One region of the Exiguobacterium sp. RIT452 genome, then DNA from elsewhere that is predicted to be linked to it. Evidence: a T-box and tRNA genes for the amino acid it is inferred to sense, from the RefSeq annotation. Region 1 holds a T-box; the other regions hold tRNA genes.
What was found. A T-box is a leader RNA that pairs with one kind of tRNA and senses whether it is charged. The one in region 1 lies ahead of argS (arginine--tRNA ligase), so its partner is inferred to be a tRNA-Arg.
Positions count from the first base shown of each region.

Region 2: it encodes a tRNA-Arg, which carries the amino acid that the T-box ahead of argS (arginine--tRNA ligase) is inferred to sense. The anticodon was not compared.
Region 3: it encodes a tRNA-Arg, which carries the amino acid that the T-box ahead of argS (arginine--tRNA ligase) is inferred to sense. The anticodon was not compared.

Region 1 is NZ_QXJB01000003.1:211,430-219,426, forward strand. Features, by position in the region: gene D3D03_RS10025 (TVP38/TMEM64 family protein) at 1-83, opposite strand, end outside; gene trhO (oxygen-dependent tRNA uridine(34) hydroxylase TrhO) at 323-1,240, shown strand; gene D3D03_RS10035 (alpha/beta hydrolase) at 1,301-2,080, opposite strand; gene D3D03_RS10040 (GGDEF domain-containing protein) at 2,096-3,772, opposite strand; T-box leader at 3,897-4,119, shown strand; gene argS (arginine--tRNA ligase) at 4,176-5,858, shown strand; gene D3D03_RS10050 (hypothetical protein) at 5,888-6,493, shown strand; gene D3D03_RS10055 (metallophosphoesterase family protein) at 6,561-7,154, opposite strand; gene D3D03_RS10060 (carboxymuconolactone decarboxylase family protein) at 7,217-7,630, opposite strand; gene D3D03_RS10065 (LysR family transcriptional regulator) at 7,718-7,997, opposite strand, start outside.
Region 2 is NZ_QXJB01000002.1:465,700-473,696, forward strand. Features, by position in the region: gene tig (trigger factor) at 1-536, opposite strand, end outside; gene D3D03_RS07840 (hypothetical protein) at 646-1,662, opposite strand; gene D3D03_RS07845 (hypothetical protein) at 1,690-2,214, opposite strand; tRNA gene D3D03_RS07850 (tRNA-Arg) at 2,317-2,390, opposite strand; gene D3D03_RS07855 (metallophosphoesterase family protein) at 2,458-2,964, opposite strand; gene D3D03_RS07860 (XTP/dITP diphosphatase) at 2,971-3,567, opposite strand; gene rph (ribonuclease PH) at 3,564-4,316, opposite strand; gene racE (glutamate racemase) at 4,307-5,122, opposite strand; gene D3D03_RS07875 (phosphocarrier protein HPr) at 5,207-5,470, opposite strand; gene D3D03_RS07880 (acyl-CoA thioesterase) at 5,536-5,991, opposite strand; gene sdhB (succinate dehydrogenase iron-sulfur subunit) at 6,056-6,862, opposite strand; gene sdhA (succinate dehydrogenase flavoprotein subunit) at 6,862-7,997, opposite strand, start outside.
Region 3 is NZ_QXJB01000004.1:221,020-229,016, reverse strand. Features, by position in the region: gene D3D03_RS11475 (glutaredoxin family protein) at 99-359, opposite strand; gene D3D03_RS11470 (RNA polymerase factor sigma-54) at 359-1,507, opposite strand; tRNA gene D3D03_RS11465 (tRNA-Arg) at 1,676-1,751, shown strand; partial or broken gene clpP (ATP-dependent Clp endopeptidase proteolytic subunit ClpP) at 1,932-2,516, shown strand; gene D3D03_RS11455 (hypothetical protein) at 2,650-2,886, opposite strand; gene whiA (DNA-binding protein WhiA) at 2,968-3,924, opposite strand; gene D3D03_RS11445 (gluconeogenesis factor YvcK family protein) at 3,921-4,919, opposite strand; gene rapZ (RNase adapter RapZ) at 4,919-5,788, opposite strand; gene trxB (thioredoxin-disulfide reductase) at 5,900-6,862, opposite strand; gene D3D03_RS11430 (tetratricopeptide repeat protein) at 6,923-7,997, opposite strand, start outside.

The sequences.
Region 1 (7,997 bases):
ATTAATCCAGTCGAAGCTCCGCCTGGAAGATCCTGAAGAAACGTAATCATCTGTTCAATCCACTGACGGACGGTTTGGAGCATTCGAAATCCTCCTTACAAAATAAACTGCTATGTTCTATTTTAACTCTTTCGTCGTCAGAAAGGGAGAGACATTATGTAATCGTGATCCGTAACATAGCAATTGTACAATTCAAACGAAGTTGGTATCATACTTAAATGGGTGCGTTTTGCAGGCGTTCCCAGCTAGCTAATAGCTATGACGCTTCGTTCGCCAACGTTCGTTTTACTGCAAAAAACTGACATGGGGGCCAATGAGGATTATGAAACCTTATCGCGTACTATTATTTTATAAGTATGTTCCAATCGACAATGCGGAACAAGTAACAAAGGAGCATCTTGCCTATTGCAAAGAGCTCGGCATCAAAGGAAGAATCTTGATCGCACCGGAAGGAATCAACGGAACGTTGTCCGGAACGGTCGAACAGACAGAACAGTACATGCAAGACTTGCTTGCGGACCCACGGTTTAGTGACATCGAGTTCAAAATCGATGAGGTCGACGAGCATGCCTTCAAAAAAATCTTTGTCCGTTACAAGAGTGAGCTCGTGACATGGCGTTTTGAAGATGAATTCAACGTGCCGGAAGAACATGCAGCCTATCTCGAACCGGCTGAGTGGAAAAACATGATGCAAAATGAAGATGTCGTCATCTTAGATGTCCGGAACAACTATGAATACGATCTCGGGCATTTTAAAAATGCCGTCAAAGTCGACGTGGACGCATCACGGGAATTCCCACAATGGCTCGATGAAAATGAGCACCTGTTTGAAGGGAAAAAAGTCCTGACGTATTGCACGGGCGGTGTCCGCTGTGAAAAATTCACGGCCTACTTCCGGAAACGTCAAAACAGTGATGACATCTTCCACCTTAAGGGCGGCGTCGTCATGTATGGAAAAGATGAAGCGACACGTGGAGAAGACTGGGAAGGCGAATTGTATGTGTTTGATGAACGTGTACAAGTACCTGTCAATGAAGTCAACCCGACCGTCGTCTCGACCTGTTACTACTGCGGGAAAGACGAGACACGTTATGTGAATTGTGCGAACCCGGAATGTAATCGTCAACACTTCTGTTGCGAGGACTGCGAACCGAAAGTGATGCGGTCTTGTTCAGATGAATGCCGTGAGCATCCGCGGAATCGTTATATCAAAGAACAGGCGGAAGCACTCGTCAAGTAAACACAACCAATCAGAACAGGCTGACGGCATCCTCACGGGGAATGCCGTCAGCCTGTTTTTTTACGATGAAAACAAGAAGCGGAGAATATCCGGCATCCGTTTGGCCCATTCCGTTTCGTGGTGAACGGCATTTGGAATGACAGTATAGGTCGCACTGTCGACTTTTTTCTGTACCGCTTTGGCGAGCACATCATTCGTGTGCAAATAATCATTTTCGGTCATCGGTCCACTGACTTCTTTTGTGCCGACATCCATGTAGCAACGATGCTGTTCCGATAGACGGGGGCTGCGCTCGATGAACTCCAGTAAGGAGGAGAAGTTGGCCCAGCCGGCGGTCGACAAGGCGGCGACACGTGTGATGATTTCAGGATAGGCGAACAATCCATAAAGTGAAATCACGCCGCCCATCGAACTCCCGATCATGGTCGTGTCGGTCGGGATCGTCGCGTAATGTGTGTCGATATGCGGTTTTAATTCGTGGACGATCCAGTCCATATACTGCTTGCCGTTTCCGCCAATCGTTGTCCGGTGGGAAGGATAGGCGGTGCGCATGAGCAGAGCTTCATCCGTCCAAGGGGCATATTCGTCATATCGATCCATCCCGTCGTCCGGGCTGTCGATGGCGACAATCATCGCATGCAACTTGACCGCATGCAACGCATGATGGACTTCCCAGCCTTTTCCGAAGGACGCGGTTTCGCCGCTGAACACATTTTGCCCGTCGTGCATGTAGATGACAGGGAGTGCTTCTTCGGCTGACAGTTCCGTCGGACGGTAAATCCGGATGGTCCGAGGTGATTTCAGCATCGGGATGGTGTGTTCGATTTCAATAATGGACAAAGTAGTCACGACCTTTCAAAGATTAGCGTAATGGGCGGTACAGTTTCGACCGTTATGTTTGCCGCCGACATAAAGGGCATGATCGGCTTGACGAAGCGACTCTTCAAAGGTCCGTTCACCCGGATGCTCGACCGTATCGACGCCGAGACTGATTGTGATCGATAAGCGGTGTCCGTCGACCAAAAAAGGGCGGTCAAGAACAGCATGACGAATGATCTCTGCGAAATCAATCGCCTGCTTCTGCGGACACTGGTGGAGCAAGAGGACAAACTCTTCTCCACCGTAACGGGCGGCAAAGACATCCTGCCGTGTTTGCTGCAAGGACCGGATACGGCGTCCGAGTTCACGAAGAACGAGATCGCCGACTTTATGACCATACGTGTCATTGACATACTTAAAGTGATCGATGTCGAACAGAATAATCGACAACGGATAACGGTCGGAGTTGAATTGATAGGCGCCCTCTTCATAAAAAGCACGGCTGTTGGACAGTTCCGTCAACGCATCGGTTCGACTTTCAGCATAGAGCTGATGCGTTTCCTGAGAGCGATGCAGCGAACGACAGAAAATCCGGAGTAAACGCGACAACTCATCCGCCTTTGCCTCATCGTAGGCATCGGCTATTTGATGAAACAATACAATCGAGACATCGACGTCTTCGTTCGTAATCGAAGGAATGGCGAGCATCGAATGCCGGTCGACCGGCAAATCGATTTGGATGTCTTGCCCCCAATCAAACCGGAGACCGTGGATGATGGGCGTCTGAAGTTGCTCGGCCGACAACGAATGAAACAAGGGAAGGACATCGATGACCGTCTTTGTCCGGATGTTGTAGATGATTTGTTTCCGTTGCTGTTGAATCGAAATCCAGCCTTCCGAAAAGTCAATCAGTTGGGGCAAATCAATCAATAACGAGTCGATCGTCTCGCGTTCGAAACGGGAAATCAAGAGGTGCTCTTTCGCATCGTCAAACCGCTTGGCATTTTCGTTGGCTTCGATTGTCACGCCCCGTTGCTGAAGCAACCGTTTGAACAAAAGCAAGATGAGGGCCGAGACGGAAGCAGCGATGAGCGGATTTTCATCATAAAACCAGATGCCGAGAAACGCACACAGCATGCTCGTCCCGTAAACCAGCGTCTGCAAACGGACAAGGCGGATCCAATCATATTTCAGATAGAGGACACGATTGACGAAACGGCACTGCACGTAAGAGACGAGCATGACCGCCGTCAAGTATCCTAAAAAAGGAATAATCGCTTCCGAGTACGTGAATCCAGTGCCGATCGGGCCGCCGAGCGCCAAGTAAACGAGTGATGGACAAGCGAGATAAAACAAATCAAACAAGACGTTGATCGGATACAAGTATAAAAATCGTTTGAGACGGATTTCTTTTTTATGAGAGAAAACTTGAAAGATGATGATGCCGATTTGGCTGAGCAGGATCGACGGCAACAAACCATAGTTGAGGAAGATGAACAAGATGATACCCTCTTGAAAGGTATAATAAATTCCGCCACGACGGACGTTATCGAATTGGAATAAAATGATGAGTGCCAGAAGATAGACGGCATTACCAAAAGAAAGTGGAAAGTCCATCAGCGTCGGACGTGCGAGTAAAGCAAAGGTGAGCAGACCGGCAACGAGACACAACACAAGCCAACTCGTCCGTGCCACTTTTTGATAGTAGACCACAATGCGTCCCCTCCTTTAACAGTCCTTCCCTACTTATACCCGTTTTGTGGAAATTATGATGAGGGATTTACAAAAAAATAAGGTTGAGAGAATGAAGGGGATTGCGTATAATGTGGAAGATATCAAACAATCAATGACGAAGAAAGTAACGGGATCATTTGATCGACCAGCGAATCAGGGAATGGTGGAAGCCTGAATGGATTGAAAAACCGTGAAACGCACTTCCGAGATGCTATCCGAATCAACCTGATCAGGCGTAGCCGGGGGACCCCCGTTATCCCCAGTTAAAGTGGGTGTCGCACTGTCGACACCAAGAAGAGTGGTACCGCGGTCATTCCGTCTCTTTGCGTGTTGCGCAAAGGGCGTTTTTTATTGGAAAAAATAAACTGTTGGAGGGAATAACATGAGTTATAAGCAACAATATGCGGAAGTATTACACAGCGTGATCGGTGATGCGTTGTCGCAACAAGAGATTGAACAACTGATTGAACAACCGAAACATGAGGACCACGGAGATTTGGCTTTCCCTTGTTTCCAACTCGCGAAAGCATTCCGGAAAGCACCGATGATGATTGCGACGGAACTGGCTGAAAAAATCGATAATCCACTTTTTTCAAATGTTCAGGCTGCCGGACCATACGTCAACGTCTTCTTGAACCGGGAAATCGTTTCGCGTGAAATCGTCAAACGTGTGTTAGACGAGCAACAGGCATACGGTTCAAGTGAGCCGACCGGGAAAACAATCGTCACCGACTTCTCGTCTCCGAACATCGCGAAGCCGTTTTCAATGGGGCACCTCCGTTCAACGGTCATCGGAAACGCATTGAACCAGATTTCACGGAAAAAAGGATACGAAGTCGTCGGCATCAATCACCTCGGAGACTGGGGAACACAGTTCGGCAAGCTGATGGTTGCTTACAACATGTGGGGCAAGGAAGAAGATGTCCGCGCTGAGCCAATTAAAGAATTGCTCAAACTGTACGTTCGTTTCCACGAAGAGGCGGAAGAAAACCCGGGCTTAGAAGATGAAGGTCGTGCCTGGTTCAAAAAACTCGAACAGGGTGACGAGCAGGCGACGGCACTTTGGACATGGTTCCGCGAAGTGTCACTTGTTGAATTCAACCGTGTGTATGAAATGCTGGGTGTCAGCTTCGACAGCTTGAACGGGGAAGCATTCTACAATGACAAGATGCAACATGTCATCGATTTGCTCGAAGAAAAAGAGTTGCTGGTCGAGTCGGAAGGTGCGATGGTCGTCGACCTCGAAGCAGAAGGAATGCCTCCTGCCTTGATCAAGAAAAAAGACGGAGCGACGTTGTATGCGACACGTGATTTGGCGGCTGCCGTGTATCGTCTTGAGACATACGGTTTTGAGCAAGCCTTTTATGTTGTCGGCGGTGAACAAGCGTTGCACTTCAAGCAATTGTTCGCAGTCTTGAAAAAACTTGGCTTTGAAAATGTCGACGGCATGCACCATGTACCGTTTGGTCTGATCATGAAAGACGGCAAAAAGATGTCGACACGTAAGGGTCGGATCGTTCTCTTAGAAGAAGTCCTTCAAGATGCGATTAATGTCGCAAAACAGAACATCGCCGAGAAAAATCCTAACCTGGCGAATGCGGAGCAGACGGCACGTGAAGTGGGTGTCGGCGCTGTTATTTTCCATGATCTTAAAAATGAGCGGATGAACAACATTGAATTTGATCTCGAACAAATGCTGAAGTTTGAAGGAGAAACGGGTCCGTACGTCCAATATACGAATGCACGGGCAAATTCATTATTGCGTAAAGGTGAATACGACGGTTCAGCGTTTGCCGGAAGTGCGGACGATTACTCATGGGGCGTCGTGTCGATGCTGAACCAGTTCTCGACCGTGATTGACCGTGCGTTTACACGTCGCGAGCCTTCAATCATCAGCCGGTACGTGCTTGACTTAGCACAAAGTTTCAACAAATATTACGGACAAGTCCGTGTTTTAGAAGACGACGCAGAAAAACAATCTCGCCTTGCACTCGTAAAATCGGTTACGATTGTATTGACGGAAGGATTACGCCTGCTTGGTGTAGGTGCTCCAGAAGAAATGTAAGTAAATCAGATTAAAGATGGGGTTATTATATGAACAAAGAGACAATGGAACGGTTGCAGCACGCTTCTACACAAATGAACCAGGAAGATTTGGCAGCATCAGTTGCTTTCATTGCAGACTTCCATGGAAAAGTCGCAGCATGGCTTCCGGGAGAATCGGTCGATTTCGTATTTGATTTCGTGACAGCACCCGGAGCGGATCAAATTGCGCCGATCAGCGGTGATGCACTCGAAACAAAAGGAAATTTCGAATTCTTCATGGTGAAAAAACAGACACGTAAAAAACTAGGTGAGCTGTTGGCACTTTGGAAAGCACCACGCACAAAAGAAACATTAAACCAAATCGATGCGATTGGTCTGAAGAAATGGTTGGCACGTAATGAATTCCGCTCGGAAGACAAGCCGTGGGATTACTTGAACCGCCTGCATGTCTTGTTATTCCTCGATCAAATGACGACGGTCATCGATGATCATCAATTGACGACGTTGTATGAGCAAATCGTCCGGAAAACACCGGTGCCGACTAGCTTCGTCCGTCGCCAAGGTGAAGTCCGTCGTGTCGTGAACCAGTTTGCGGATAAAACGGAGTTCACACAAGTCGATTTAGTCCGTGCGTCACTCGTCCGTTACTTGTAAAACATATGAAAACGCAGAACCCCCCGTCTCCTCACGGTACAGTGAATGGAGGCGGGGGGTTGTTTGGTTAGCGGACCCGATGGAATGTGATCGTCTCGGCAGTCGTATCATAGAGCAACCATTCACGTTCGACGAGAACGGGTCCGACGTTGATCGCGTAACGTCCACGCTTGATCGAAAGCGGAATGCCGGGATGGATGACCAATCGTTTTCCGTCTTTGAACAATCCCCGGACATGACTGTGTCCAAAAAACAACAGCCGGTCCGGATATTCGGATGTGTCGGGCGTTAAGTCGTAACTCCATTTCAGCTGGTCGCCGTGGATGAAGCGGGCGGACGCCAGTTGTTTTGTGCGATCGGATAAGCGGAGTTGGTCGAGAACACGCGACACTCCGACCGGAATCAAGGAAAACAACCGCTCTTCCTGATTTCCGAGTAAGGTTTCAAAAAAAACCAGCTTCAAAAAATCCGGATCAAGTGTCACGACATGTTCGATTTCTTCAAACACATACCGTTTCGCACGTTTTTTTCCGATATGACATTCATGGACATCGCCGAGTGAAAAAACGACCGCTTTTGGCGCGGTCGTCTGAATGTCTTTTAGGACAGCCCGGGTGTCGGGCAATGAACTGTGCAAATCCGTGATGAGTGCATACTGCATGTGGCATCGCTCCCTTGTACTAAGAGTATACCCTGCGTCGCATGCGGATCATCCTCTTTTAATTAAGCCGGATCAACGGTAACGCCACGTTCGGCAAAGACGACTTTGGCGACTTCGAGTGCATTCAGGACACGTGGGAATCCCGTGTAGGGAACGAGGTGCATGATGGCTTCAACGATCTCGTTGCCTGTTAATCCAGCTGTCAGCCCGGTATTGATATGAAGGGCAAGCTGTGGTTCCGTCCCTTGGGTGACAAGGGAAGCAATCGTGACGATTGCCCGGTCGCGGTTAACAAGTCCGTTCCGGCTGTAAACTTCACCGTAAGCAAAATCCGTGATCCATTCACCGACAGCGGGTGCGATATCTTTTAATGATTCAGCGATTTTTTCATGTGTCGACTGCGCCGAATTGACATCCGTGAACTCGTTTAATTTTTTAAGACCTACTTCATGTCGTGTATCTAAGTTTGTTGCCATGAGTAATAACTTCCTTTCTGTTGTGAACGATACAACTTATCTTAAAGGAAGAATATTCATGCTACAAATACATGGTTTTTATACATATCATTCATTTTTAGAATGAATTTCTTGGACGAAGCGAATCCATTCGCGCGTCACGTACGATTGGTAACGTCCCGTCGGAACCGCAACACCGAGTTGCCAAGGGACACGTATATCCAGTGGAATGGTTTTGACTCCATTGATTGTCATCTGTTTCGCAAGAGAGCGCGGAAGCAGCGTGACGGCATTTCCTTCCGCGACAAGGAGACAAAGGAAGTCCCACTGGGAACTGACGTGATTGACGGTCGGATGAAAACCGGCTGCGTCACATGCCTGCAAAACG
Region 2 (7,997 bases), on a different contig from region 1:
AATTGGTTTTCCCCATCGAAACCTGCGAAGTCGAATACGACTGTATCGCCATTTTCGATGACGCCGTCTTCTTTAACGACGAGCTCTGCGCCACGCTCTTGCATTGTTTTGAGTTCAGCATCGACATCTTCGTCTGTAACGTCTGTTTCGACTGCTGTGTACTCAAGACCTTTGTACTCACCGAGTGTAGCATCTGGTTCGATCACGAATGTGATTTTGAACTCAACCGGTTTTCCTTTTTCGAGTGTTTCAACGTCGATGTTATCAAGCGCGATTGGCTCGATTCCTGATTCGACGACAGCACCTTCGATTGTGTCTTGATACAAGATATCAAGAGCATCTTGGTAAAGTGCTTCTTCACCGTACATTTTGTTAAACATTGTGCGTGGCATTTTTCCTTTACGGAAACCTGGTGTGTTCAATGTCTTAACGACTTTCTTGAACGCTTGGTCTACCGCTTTATCAAATGCTTCAGCAGGCGCTTCATACGTGAGGACGCCGAGGCTACCTGATTGTTTTTCCCATTTTGCAGTCATGCTGAGTCCCTCCAAAAATGTCAATTAGCGTACATGTGTGTACAACAAGTCACATTATAGCACAGTCTTTCTGAGGATTACCACTGTTGAACGAGGCAATCGCCTTCAATTACTGAAGGAGTGCTTGTTCGTACAGTTTTCCTTCCGGCAGCACCAAATGAACAGCCCGGTAAATCTTTTGTGCCTGTGGACTTAAGGATTCCGGCGGAGCTTCAGATAAAAAGTCGAGATCCGCCAATTCTTCGACGGCACCGAGCCATTCTTCCACCACTTCACCCTGTTCCATCGTCTCCTCTAAGTAAACGATTTGATACCAGTTCATGAGCAAAAGCGCCTTAAACGGATCCATCCGTTCCAAGTCGAACGCAGCATCGGCAAATCGTTGTAATTGGGTGGCCTGCTGTGTCAGACATGACTCAAGCTGTTCCGGACGATGAAACGACATATGAACATCAAGCGACTGAATCGACACCTCGATTGGATAGACATGCGCCGATTCCGTCAGCTGGGGAAGCAACCGTTGTATGACAAGAGCACTTGGATGTTTCACGTCCCGTCCTGTCAAATAGTCATGAACGATATAGTGCATCAATCCAGGATGCACCCGTAAGTCCGTTTGTGCCAAGAAACGAAATTGCTCTTCCAGCGTTCCGAAACGGTAGAGCGTGATCCAGTCCTGCTCTGTAAGCGTCACTGCAGGTTTTTCTTCCAATTGTAGATACGATGCATCATCGGTCTGCTGAACGTTCCGCGTTGTGCGTGGACGTGAAGCGGCCACTTCTTCTAACTTCAGTGCCAATCCGTATGGCAAATAAGGGGATGCGGTTCGTAAGGCAAGGTCGAATGCATATCGTTCTCCCTTTTCATACATGAAAATTGCAAGCACCTGCTCGACACCGTCCAACCCAAGAAAAGGGTCGACGATGGCCAGGTAGGCTTCGATTCCGTCTTCCCTTGCTAAAAAAGCCTCTTGGATCGTGTAGAGAAGATACAAGATATCATCTTCTGACGTCATGGTTTGAAGTTGATTTAAGCGAACATTTAATTCTGCCTCACTCAACGCAACAAGGCGTTTTTGCTCATCGATTAACGGTTGTTCCATCCAACGTGACTGTCCCACGGTCATTCCACCTTTTTTTCCTGACTGACGTTCTTATTTTGTGAACGGATCAAGCAAAGACGTCCAGTTTGTGATTGCTTCTTGCAACTGGCCAGCCTGCTCGATACCCATTTTATTCAGTGTATCCAGCGAGACATCGGCTTCTAGTAAACGCGTAATGTCTTCAGATTGATTGACATATTGTTCGAGTTTTTCACTGAGATTTTTTAATTCTGCCGGCGGACTCTCTAAACTCGCGAGACGTTCGTCGATTTGATTCAGTTCTTCGTTCAACTGTTGAACGGTTCCATCATTTTGAAGTTTTTCAATCTGCTGATCGAGCGCCTGCTCCGGATTTGCCGATTCACGGGCCTCGGTAGCTGCCTGATCCAACTTTGTCGAAAGCTCAGATGTCACCTTTGATGTGTCTTGAGCGATATCTTGCAGTTGTCCTGCATAATCAACACTATTTTTTACATCTGTCACTTGTTGTTTCGCATTGTCCACTGTATCCGTAACCTCGCTACATCCAGCTAAAGCAACTGTCAGCAACAGGATTCCACTCATTCGTTTCATCATCTTCATCATCCCTTTCAAGTTCATGATACCTTGATTATACCCGATGAAGCAGATAAAAAAAAGAGACCCCCCTCATAAGGGAAGTCTCTATTTTAATTATAGTGTCCCAAGAGGGATTCGAACCCCCGACCGACGCCTTAGAAGGGCGTTGCTCTATCCAGCTGAGCTATTGAGACGTGTCAACACGAATAAACTATACTAAAACAATTCTTTCGTGTCAATCACATTAGTAAAAACTATTTTTTAAAGTGTTCCGTCAAGATGTAAGGCATTGATCGTCTCACCGGTCAAATCATAAAAATCGACTGTGAACTGCCCATCCTCTAACGTTAAGACGGCATACGTCTTTTCCGGACGATGACGGGGCATCCGGATTGATCCCGGATTAATAAAGAGTTTCCCGTCACGCTGTTCTGCCTTCGCGACGTGAGAATGACCATATAAAACAACCGCGGCCTTTTTCTGATCCGCATGATGAACCAACTGATCAAGACTGTATTTAACGTCTTGTCGATGACCATGGACACAAAGGATCCGAAACGCCCCCAGTTCTTCCGTCACTTCGTCTGAAAAATCATTTCCATAGTCACAGTTCCCTTTGACGACACGATAGGGATATAACGATTCGGAATCCCCAGTCAGCTGTGAATCGCCGCAATGAAAAGCGATATCGACATCTTGATGGCGGTTAAAGATCGTCAGCAACTCCTGGTCAAGTCCGTGGCTATCACTTACGATTAATGCTTTCATCTCTGATCACTCTCCTAAAAAAGTAGTCAATGCCAATTCAAGTTTTCGTAATGCTTGTCCCCGATGACTGATGGACGCTTTTTCACTTTTCGTCAACTCGGCTGCCGTCTGATTCAAGGACGGGATGATAAACAACGGATCGTAACCGAAGCCGTTTGTTCCCTTCCGTTCAAAACCGATCGTCCCTTCCATCGTTCCGCGTACGGTTAACGTTTCACCGGACGGTTTTGCAAGAGACAAGGCGCAGACAAAACGGGCAGTCCGTTTTTCTGTTGGTACGTCAGTCAGTTTTTCCAGCAACAACGTGTTGTTCGCTTCGTCTGATTTGTCCTCACCCGCAAATCGGGCGGAATAGACACCTGGCGCTCCGTCCAAAGCATCTACTTCAAGACCGGAGTCATCCGACAGCACGGCATGACCAAAATAAGCTGCCGCTTCTCTTGATTTCAATTCGGCATTTTCTTCAAACGTCGAACCGGTCTCATCCGTCTCCGGAGCCGTTTCGTAGTCGAGCAAGGATTCGACATCATATCCGAGTCGTCCAAGCATCTCCTTGAATTCATTTACTTTACCAGCATTTCTGGTCGCGACGATAATTTTCATCGGTGCTCCACCTCTTCTCCGACATACCACCAGGAAGCACCTAATGCTTGTTCAGCCGCCTGAAGCAGTTCCTCAATACCCTTTTCCCCAAGTTCCAGCATATCGAGCATTTCGCGACGTGAAAATGTTGCTTCTTCGCCCGTTGCCTGAAGTTCCACAATTTTACCGGACGATGTCATGACAAGATTCAAATCGACGTCTGCTGCAGCGTCTTCTTCATAACAAAGATCAAGTAACAAATCCGTCCCGACTTTACCGACCGAAACTGCCGCGATGCCCTCCTTGATTGGTGTGTCCGTTAACTTCCCGCTTTGAATCAGTCCATCGACCGCTAAGACGAGTGCTAAAAAACCACCCGTGATTGCAGCCGTTCGTGTCCCGCCATCTGCCTGCAACACGTCACAGTCAATCCAAACTGTCCGTTCGCCTAATTTTTCAAGATTGACGACAGAACGTAACGCCCGGCTGATCAAACGCTGAATCTCCATCGTCCGTCCGGTTTGTTTCCCGCGGACCGACTCACGACCGGTCCGTTGCGCCGTTGCGCGTGGCAACATCGCATATTCGGCATTGATCCACCCTTGACGTTTCCCGCGTAAAAACGGCGGGACTTTTTCTTCGACCGTTGCTGTACATAAGACACGCGTATCCCCGACTGAAATCAGAACGGATCCTTCTGCGTGTTTATTGACACCCGTCTCGAAATGAATCGTTCGCATGTCTGCTTGTGCTCTTTGATCTAAACGCATTTTTCTTCCTCCGTTCCTAACACTAACCGTTTGGCTTGAATCGGTTGATTTAACCAGTCACTCGCAATCCGTTCAAAAGACCGTGTATCTCCGGTCGCATGGTAGACATGTTCCGGGACGGTGTCATGGGATGCTGTGATTCCGTTGTAATCCAGTAAGGCACCAACTTCAAGCGCCGTCTCATCCCCAGAAGAAATCAATTGAACATTCGGTCCGATGACTCGTCCAATCACTTCTGCCAGTAACGGATAATGGGTACAGCCTAAAATCAACGTATCCATGTCATAGGCGAGCAACGGTTTTAATGTATTGGCGACGACACGCTCGACATAAGCTCCCGTGGTCTGTGAAGACTCGACGAGTGGAACGAATGGCGGACAAGCCAGTGATTCTACGACGACCTGCCCTTCGACGTGACGCAAGGCTTTTTCATATGAGTTACTTTCAATCGTCATTTTTGTGCCGATGACACCGATTCGTTTTGTCCGTGTGACTTTGACCGCCGCACGTGCTCCCGGATCGATGACGCCGATGATTGGAATCGACAACTTTTGTCGTGCTTCTTTTAAGACGACCGCCGTTGCCGTATTGCAGGCGATGACGATCAGTTTGACATCTTGCGCAACGAGGAAATCAATCATTTCCCAAGTAAACTGGCGAATCTCTTCTTCTGGTCGAGGACCGTACGGACACCGCAATGTGTCTCCGACATATATGATTTGTTCATGGGGAAGCTGACGCATCAATTCACGCGCCACGGTCAATCCACCTACCCCAGAATCTAATACTCCAATTGATCTGTTCACGTTTTCCCCTCACCTTCCTCTCTCATATGGTAACAAAAAAGGACGACGGTGCAAGACCGGCGTCCAAGAATGTACGATAAAGGATTACTGAGCAAGACCTTCGCTTGTCAGCATATCTGAAAGAGTCGTGATTGCTTCAGAAGCATCGTCACCGTTTGCAACGATTTTGATGTCTGAATCTTTTGCGATTCCGAGTGAAAGAACACCCATGATCGACTTGAGGTTAACAGTCTTCCCGTTGTACTCCAAGTTGATGTCTGATTGGAATTTAGAAGCTGTGTTGACGAGTTGTGTTGCCGGACGAGCATGAATGCCTGAATCCGCGATGACTTTGAATGTTTTTTCCATGATTAAGAAATCTCCCTCCACTAATAACGTACTAGTGAGTCGTTTTCGAATATGTGAACTCATTATCAAATGATAACGGATTCGAATCGATTCTGCAAGGAATTTTTATACGCTTCATTCCAAGCAAACGCATTCCCGGAACGATCAATCTGCACCATCGAGGTCCGACCGGTGAACATCAATTCATCCTGTTCGCTGAACGCGGCATAATGGACGTCACAAGAGGCGGTTCCGACCTGAACCGGATAGGCATAGACGGCAAGACGTGCCCGCGGATAGACTTGCCGGATGTAATTGCACTGGGCGTCCGCAACGACGACGATCCCGTCATCGGCCAGTGAATACCCTGTCTCTTCGAGCATCAATGTCCGCACATCCTCGAAATAGACGAACGGAACCCGGTTGTTCATATGTCCATAGGCATCGGTTTCCGCAAATCGAACGGCGACATCAAGCCGCGTCCCATGTTTCATTTGCTCCAACCATTGATCGAGATCATTAATATAACTAGGTACACGCACGACACTTTCCTCCTCTAAAATATAAAAAGAAGGAGCAAGGCCCCTTCTTTAATTTTATCGTTTATTATTGACTGACTGCTTCTCCCGTACGTCCTTCGTCACTGCCGAAGAACTTTTTGAAGGAGTGGAGCGTCGTTTGACGGTTCATCGCTGCGATTGAAGTCGTCAACGGAATTCCTTTTGGACACACTTCCACACAGTTTTGTGCGTTACCGCACTGCATGATGCCGCCGTCTTCCATCAAGGCTTCCAACCGTTCTTCTTTATGATACGCTCCTGTCGGATGCGAGTTGAACAAACGGACTTGTGAAATCGAAGCCGGACCGATGAAGTTCGAACGGTCATTGACGTTCGGACATGCTTCCAGGCAAACACCGCATGTCATACATTTTGATAGTTCGTATGCCCATTGACGTTTGTTTTCCGGCATACGGGGTCCAGGACCCAAATCATACGTTCCGTCAATCGGCACCCATGCTTTAACTTTTTTCAAGGCATCAAACATCCGTTGCCGGTCGACCTGAAGGTCACGAACGATCGGGAACGTCTGCATCGGCTGAAGACGGATCGGTTGTTCGAGTTTATCGACGAGCGCCGTACAAGATTGACGAGGCGTTCCGTTGATGACCATCGAACACGCGCCGCATACTTCTTCGAGACATCCCATGTCCCAGTTAATCGGCGTCGTTTTTTCGCCTGCTGCGTTGACAGGATTCCGACGAATCTCCATCAGTGCCGAAATGACGTTCATATTCGGACGATAAGGCACTTCAAATGCTTCATCATAAGCTTTCCCATCCGGTCCATCCTGACGTTGTACGATGAACTGAACCGGTTTTTGATTCGTTTTCTGTTCGAGTGGTGTCGCCATTATGCCTTCACCTCTTTCTTCGACTTCTTACTGTAGTCGCGTTTACGTGGTGGAATCAGTGATGTATCGACTTCTTCGTAATAGATTTCCGGATGACCGTTTGTATAACGTGCCATCGTCGTTTTCAAGAACCGTTCGTCATCACGTTCCGGGAAGTCCGGTTTGTAATGGGCGCCACGACTCTCATCGCGTTGTAAGGCACCAAGCGTAATCGCTTCCGCGAGATCAAGCATGTGGTCAAGTTGACGAATGAATGACGCTCCTTGGTTGCTCCAACGTGCTGTATCCGTTGCTGAAATCCGCGTGAAGCGTTCACGCAGTTCATGAATTTTATCCAGTGTCTGTTCGAGTTTATCGTTGTAACGAACAACCGTTACATTGTCGGTCATGACCTCACCGAGTTCACGGTGAATTTGATACGCGTTTTCCGTCCCTTCCATTGCCAGAATATCGTTGAAACGATTGATCTCAGCAATCTTGTGGGCTTCCACGACTTCTTCCGGCATATCATGAACCGATTTATCAAGTTCGTTCATATAGGCGATTGCTGAAGGTCCCGCTACCATCCCACCGTAAACAGCGGACAATAAGGAGTTGGCTCCAAGACGGTTTCCACCGTGCATCGAGTAATCACATTCACCGGATGCGAACAATCCTGGGATGTTCGTCATCTGATCGTAGTCGACCCATAATCCGCCCATCGAATAATGGACCGCCGGGAAGATTTTCATTGGTACTTTACGCGGATCGTCCCCGACGAATTTTTCGTAAATCTCAAGAATTCCGCCGAGTTTAACGTCGAGTTCTTTTGCATCTTTATGAGAAAGATCAAGATAGACCATGTTTTCCCCGTTGACGCCGAGCTTCTGATTGACACAAACATCAAAGATTTCACGTGTCGCGATATCACGCGGTACGAGATTTCCGTATGCCGGGTACTTTTCTTCAAGGAAATACCATGGTTTTCCGTCTTTATACGTCCAGACACGACCACCTTCACCACGCGCTGATTCGCTCATGAGACGAAGTTTGTCGTCCCCCGGAATCGCTGTCGGGTGGATTTGGATGAACTCCCCGTTCGCATAGATGGCACCTTGGCGGTAAACCGCTGCTGCCGCCTGTCCTGTATTGATGA
Region 3 (7,997 bases), on a different contig from region 1:
AAAATTGCTGGACACTTTACGTCCCGCGTGTCGTATCTCGTCCCACTTGGTACATTCTCACTATAACAGCCTCTGTTCGAGGTTTCAAGCCTCGCCCTTTAACTTTTTTCAAGTAAGCGGTTTCTTAGTGTGTCTGTCTCAAATTTGCCATAACTCCAAATTTCAGACTGATACATAACGACGGGAATTTCATATAAAAACCGTAAACTGAGCGCTGCATCTTCATCAATGTTGATTTCCTCGAACGTCCACTCCGGGAATTCGTCGAGTACGAAATCAAGTAAGACGGCGGCTTCCTCACATAGCGTACAACCCGGACGTGAATACAGTGTTAAGCTCTTGTGTTCTTTTGTTTGCATCAGTCATTCGCCTTTCGTTTCTTCATGATGTCGGACCGGGTCAAATCAAGGCTCGCCCGGTACTTCGCGACCGTCCGGCGTGCGACACAGATGCCGTCCGCCGCTAACCGGTCTGTGATGTGCTGATCCGACAACGGTGTCGTCGCTTCCCGAATCAATTGTGCGATTCGGACCTTGATCAAAAAGCTCGACGTCCCGTCCTTCGTCCGGGAAACAAAAAAGTTCTCGAGATTGTGTGTCCCGTGGATAGTCCGGATCGTTTTATGCGCAATCGCCCGACCAACCGTCGACGGATGATGTCCGGTTTGTTCCGCGATTTCCTTTTTCGTGAGGGGTTCCAGATGAAGTTCGCCTTGAAACCATCTCACCTGCCGTTTCATGATGACGTCCAAGATCGCCTGTAACGTGACGCGACGCCGTTCATAGGCGCTTAAAAAGGGTTTTGCTTCTTCGAGATTCGTCCAGGACGTGTCGAGCGGCAACTCGTACCACTCCACGTGAAGTTGATCGTCAACCATTCGAACTTCCGCTTCCGGCATCATAACGACGGTCGTTTCCGGTAAAAGAGGCGTTTTCGGCAGTCGATTGATCTGCTTCTTCACTCGTCGCTGCTCTTCGTCGTCAAGTCCGGCTAATACGTCCTGTAGTGATTGCCCGTCATGGAGTTCTGCCACCCGATCAATGAGTGTGGCATCTTCTAATTCCATGGCATGCAACAACCGACACTCCGTTTCCGAACGTGCCGCGATACCGGTCGGCTCGCATCGTTGAAGCAGTTCGCGGGCCTGCTTGATCAGCGTGGCTTCACTTTTTAAACTAGTGGCAAGTTGTGCATCCATCGTTCTGAGTAATCCATCCGCATCTAAGTACATGATGAGTTGTTCCGCCATATATCTTATTTCCTGTCTGACCGATTCTAAACGTATTTGCTTCAGAAGATCCGCTTCAAACGACTCGATCCGATTCGCGACTTGCTCGAGATCCGGATGAATCGTTTTTCTTCCATTATGTTTATGAGACGTAGCGCGACGAATCATTCGATAGAGATGTTCCTCAAGCTCGGCCCGTGATTCTTCCAAAATCGCCAACTGAAACAAATGCGATGCTGACATCACGAGACGTTGTGTCTGTTCCTGCCTCTGTTCCATCCCTTCACCTTCCGTTTCTCAGACTTGATCGGTACCTGTTTCTATTATAATCGACCGGTCGATTCTTGCCCGGATTCAAGCCATCTGTAAAAAAACAAGAAATTTCACAATCTAGTATTGCTTTCCTGAAAAAATGTCGGTATACTATTAATTGTTCAGTAAAAACATGCACCCGTAGCTCAGGGGATAGAGCACTGGTTTCCGGTACCAGGTGTCGGGAGTTCAAATCTCTCCGGGTGTACCATACTTGAATCTACAGGCAATGCCGTTATCGGTATTGCCTTTTTTCTATACTGATATGTTTAGCTCAATCCGTTTCAGGAAAAATACATAAAACCTACAGCGTATCTTTTGACCAATATTGACCAAAGGATTATGATAAGGACAAGTCGAATATGAGCTACATACCAACTATAAGGAGGCAAAGACTATGTTAATTCCAACAGTCATCGAACAAACCAACCGCGGGGAACGTGCTTACGATATCTATTCACGTTTGCTCAAGGACCGTATCATCCTTCTCGGGAGCGCGATTGACGACAACGTCGCCAACTCAGTCGTTGCCCAGTTGCTATTCCTAGCAGCCGAAGATCCAGATAAAGAAATCTCGCTTTACATCAACAGCCCAGGTGGTTCAATCACAGCGGGTATGGCGATTTACGATACGATGAACTTCATCAAACCACAAGTTTCAACAATCTGTATCGGAATGGCTGCCTCAATGGGTGCTTTCTTGCTTCAAGCCGGCGCTAAAGGAAAACGTTTTGCGCTTCCGAACGCTGAAATCATGATTCACCAACCACTTGGTGGAACACAAGGTCAAGCATCAGATATCAAAATCCACGCAGAACGTATCATCAAAATGCGTGAACACTTAAACAAAATCATGGCTGAAAACACAGGACAACCACTTGAAGTCATCGAGCGTGATACAGAGCGCGATAACTTCATGTCTGCTCAATCAGCAGCAGACTACGGTTTAATCGACCGTGTCATGGAACGTGCGTAAGCTGTTTCAGCAACCCGTCTTCACTTCATGTGAAGGCGGTTTTTTTTGTCGGTTTCTCCAGTAGAACAAAAAAAGACCGCCGTCTTGTACCTTTCCGTTAAGAAGGAAGTACGCAGACAACGGTCCTTGTTCATTAATCGATCATGTCCGTGATATCAGATACGATATCATGGTTTTCGCGGATCAGCGTGTAGATGCCGTTCGCATGTGGTGAAAGTTCTTCTTCTGCCTGTAATTGCTTCAGGAATAAAGAAGTCGCAAATGTCACGAGTGTACTTTTTGGAACCCCGATCGCTTTTGCTTTTTTCGTAAGCACTTCATCAAACTTCGCATCAACTGTCAGCGAAATACGTTTTTTCTCATTAGCCATTTCAAAAACTCCTTAATTCGAACATTTAGTTGCACCGACTATATATTATAGTAGACTATGGTTCATCTCGCAAGTTACTCCCTAAAGAGCCCCGGTCATCGATTCCCCGTTCCGGATTTTATCCGCGATTTGATCAATCTTGCGCAATCGATGATTGATACCTGATTTTGAGATGGAACCACTTTCGACCATCTCGCCTAACTCCTGTAATGTCACGTCTTGGTGCGTCACACGCAAGATCGCGATTTCTCTCAGTTTGTCCGGTAAGACATCGAGTCCGACCGTCCGTTCAAGAAACTTGATGTTCTCGACTTGCCGCAGCGCCGCTCCGACCGTCTTGTTGAGGTTCGCCGTTTCACAGTTAACGAGTCGGTTGACCGAATTGCGCATGTCCTTGAGGATGCGGACATCTTCAAAACGCAACATCGAATAGGTCGCTCCGACGAGCTTAAGAAAATCGGAAATCTTTTCACTTTCCTTGATGTAGAGGATATGCCCTTTTTTCCGTTCAATCGCTTTCGCATTGAGGTCAAACTGGTTCGTCAGACTCCGGAGCGCCGCATTGTGCTCCTCGTATAAACTGAAAATCTCAAGGTGATACGACGAGGTCGCCGGGTTATTCAAGGATCCGCCGGCTAAAAACGCACCGCGCAGATACGCCCGGGCACGGCGTTCATCGTTCAGAATCGAATCGCTGATCGAGCGGATCATCGTGAATCCTTCACCGAGGATGCCGAGGTCCTGCAGGATTTTATCCGCCTGTTGTTTGACGCGGACGATGTAGACGTTATTTTTTTTGAGCCGCATTTTCTTCCGGACCAATAAGTCGAGGTGGACGGCGTAAGCCCGTTTGAGCAACGAGTAGATCCGGCGGGCAATCGACGCATTTTCCGTTGAGATATCAAGCGTCAAGCCGCGTCCAAGACCAAATGAAATCGCTCCGTTCATCCGCGCAAGTGCGGCAAGCTCGGCCTTCATCTCGTGGTCGGTGATGGCGATTTGGGTTAATTCTTTTTTGACTTCTGAAGCAAAACTCACGTCAGTTCCTCCTTCCCTTCGAATTGACGGACACGCCGAATCGATAAGACCTTCCGCATGACAAGACTGGCGACGGCATCGGAGTCGTGGCGGATGAAATGGTGGTTGTAGTCCACGATATCATCGGCGAGCACTTCAATTCCGGCCTGTTCGAAACTCGTCTCATCATACGTCACGATATCGGCGTGATCCTTCTGGTATTTTCGTAAATAACTGATGTCGATCGATTCATTGTTGACGATGATCGTATCAATCACTCCTTTGCCAAGGAATCGTTCCAAGACATTCAGGTGATCGTTGGCCGTAAAGGCGGTCGTCTCACCCGGCTGCGTCATGACGTTACAGATATAGACGACCGGTGCCAACGATTGTTTGATCGCATCGCGGATTTCTTCAATCAGGACGTTCGGAATGACACTCGTATACAGACTGCCTGGTCCAAGGACGATGACATCGGCGTCAAGAATCGCTTGGATTGCTTCCGGAACCGGACGGACGTTTTCTTCTTCGAGGAAAATCCGTTCAATCACTTTCCCGACCTTTGGAATCAACGACTCCCCTTTGACGATCGTCCCGTCTTCAAACTCGGCACACAAGGTGATCGTCCGCTCCGTCGCCGGATAGACTTTCCCTTCGGCATTCAACAGTTGACCCATGACACCGATTGCTTCGACAAACGAGCCGTTACACAGCTGGGTCGCCGCCGTCAGCATCAAGTTCCCGAGCGAGTGACCATGCAACCCTTCTCCCGTTTCAAACCGGTACTGCATGATCCGGTCCATCAACGTCTCGGATTTCGAGAGCGAGACGATGACGTTTCGGATATCGCCCGGCGGCAACATATTAAATTCCGTCCGCAGGCGACCGGAACTGCCTCCGTCGTCGGCGACCGTCACGATGGCCGTGATATCAAGCGGATAGTGTTTCAGTCCGCGCAAAAGAGTCGATAGGCCCGTTCCTCCGCCGATGGCGACGACTTTTCGTTCCCATTTCATCACTTCTCCTCCTTCGCATGCACATAATCCCGGTGGTTCGTCACGATATGGTATTGATTCTTGAATTCTTTACTGATTGCTTCCGCAAACGTAATCGAGCGGTGTTTGCCGCCTGTACAGCCGAGTGCGACGACAAGTTGTGATTTCCCTTCCCGCTCGTACTGGGGAATCAGGAATTCAAGCATGTCGACAAGCTTTTTATAAAACAGTTTCGCTTCCGGCCACTGCATGACATACGACGAGACTTCGAGATCAAGTCCGGTCTTCGGCCGCAGTTCCGGAATGTAAAACGGGTTCGGTAAGAACCGTAAGTCAAAAACGAGATCAGCATCGAGCGGCAGACCGTGCTTGAATCCAAACGACATCACGTTGACGGTGAACGGAATCCGTTCGCCTTCCGTGAACTCTTTTAAAATCCGCTCCTTGAGAGCAAGCGGCTTGATGTCACTTGTATCCATCAACAGTTGCGCCTTGTCGCGGAATCCTTCGAGCAACGTCCGTTCGCGTTCAATCCCGATCAATGGAGACGCCGTCGGTGCGAGCGGATGGGAACGACGGGATTCCTTATACCGGCGGACGAGCACGTCATTGCGGGCGTCGAGATACAGCATCCGGATTTGCAGATTCGTTTTCTTTAAATCTTCGTAAACGACAAAGAAACTATCGATGAAATCACGAGCCCGTGTATCGATGGCGACGGCGATTTTCGGACGCACCTGCCCAATCACTTCAATCAATTGTGGTAGTAACGTCGGCGGTAAATTGTCGACACAAAAGTAGCCCAAGTCTTCAAAGCTATTCATCGCGACCGTTTTTCCGGCGCCACTCATTCCTGTGATGATGACCAGTTGCGGTTGATTCTGTTCCATCTCTTCGCCCTCCAGACAACAGTTCCGTGTGTATTTTTTACTCTGGTTTCAGTATAACATAAAAAAAGAGCCAGCTTGATGGAAGTGCCTCCAACCAAGCTGGTTCCTGAATTAGACTTGTGATGATTCTTTTAATTCTTCAAGCAACGCTTCGATATAGTGTTGCGCGTTTTGCGCCGCGATCGAACCGTCGTTTGTTGCTGTAACGACTTGACGAAGTGTTTTCTCACGGACATCACCGGCTGCAAAAATCCCTTTGATGTTCGTTTCCATGCCTTCATTCGTCACGACATATCCTTGATCGTTAAGGATGCCCAAGTCTTGCACATATCCTGTGATCGGGTTCATCCCGATGTAGATGAAGACACCATCAATCGGATACGTTGTCGTTGCCGCTGTTTTTGTATTGATCAATTCGATGCCACCGACTTTACCGTTATCTTCGTTGATCTGTTTGACCGTATGATTCCAGATGAAGTCGATTTTCGGATTGTCGAATGCTCGTTTTTGGAGAATTTTTTGTGCGCGTAATTCTTCGCGACGGTGAACGATCGTGACTTTTTTCGCGAATCGTGTCAGGTAGACCCCTTCTTCGACCGCTGAGTCGCCGCCACCAATGACGAACAATTCTTTTTCTTTAAAGAATGCGCCGTCACAGACCGCACAGTACGACACACCACGTCCGCCGAGTTCTTCTTCACCCGGGACGCCGATTTTCTTATACTGCGCACCAGAAGCGATAATGATCGCACGGGCGTAATAATCCTTGTTGTGTGCGTGGATCGTCTTATAAGCAGGACCGTCTTCGATGCTGCGAACGTCACCGTAAGCATATTCCGCTCCAAATGCTTTTGAGTGATCAAACATCTTTTGTGAAAGATCCGGTCCGAGAATGCTGTCATACCCCGGATAGTTTTCGATGTCTTCCGTGTTGGCCATTTGGCCGCCCGGAATACCACGTTCGATCATCAATGTTGAAAGGTTTGCACGTGATGCATAAAGCGCTGCCGTCATACCGGCAGGACCGGCACCAATAATGATGACGTCATAAATTTTTTGCTCAGTTTCTGTCATGATTCCACCCCATCTGTATTTTCGTTGTAATTTGAGTATAGGTGAGAATCGTACAAACGTCTAACACTTTGCACGGGCCGGGTTCAAAAGCCGTTGATATGACCGAATCGTCGCCGCCACTTCGTCGAACGAAACATGGACGAGCGTCGCGCAGTCTTCAATCAACATCCCTTCGCGGACATCGTGGAACAGATAAATCAAGGCAGCAGCAGACTGTTCGATCGATTCAAAAGTCTCCCCACTGAGGACGAGTCGGGCGAAACGTTCGTAAAAGTCGCCTTCAAGACTCATCCGTTCCTCGTCCGAGACATATCGTTCCGCGAGGCGAATTGTCATCAACGCACGATGAATGCGAGCATCGACGACCTCATGCTCTCCGTTCATTTCATGAAGGATCTGTTCTGTCAGCAATAAGACATCCGGATGATCCGTGACTTCCGGCATCATCGACAGGGCAAGTTTTGCTTCCCCGTCATTGAGCTTACCGAGCAGGAGTGCCGTAAAGATTCGCGAGACATCGTCTTCCGTCTTCAGTGCTTGAATCAAGGCTGAACGGAACTGCAGGTTATGCCGGATATCGTACGCTTCCTGTTCTTCCCGCATCCCTTTTGCTTCTTTGGACTGGAGAAAGGCAGCGGCTTCTTCGATATGACCGGTCTTGAACGCTGAAATCGACAACCAGTGTCCGAACAACGGATCCCCACGGTAACCGCGACGTTCGAGCAGCTTCAATTCTTCGTAAGCCAAGTCATGGCGACCGATGATTGCAAGCGTCGACGCGACTTTATAACGGGTCTCGAGGTTGACGGCCCGGACATGCTCGAGCTTTTGCGACAAGCGATGGGCTTCTTCATCCTGTCCCATCTCATGCAACAACACGAGTGTGTTGCAAAGCGCGTGCAGGTTTCCGGGATTGCCGTCAAGCACCTGTTCAAGTGAGGCAAAGGCACGATCGTTTTCACCGAGATAAAACTCGACGATGGCGAGATTGTTATAGGCCGGCCAAAACGTCGGATACTGGGTAATCAAGGACTCCAGTGTCTCCTGCGCCGCAAATAACATCCCTTTGTCGATTTGACGTTGTGCTTGAGCATGTAAACGAATCAATTCATCCTCATCGTCATCTTCCATCTCT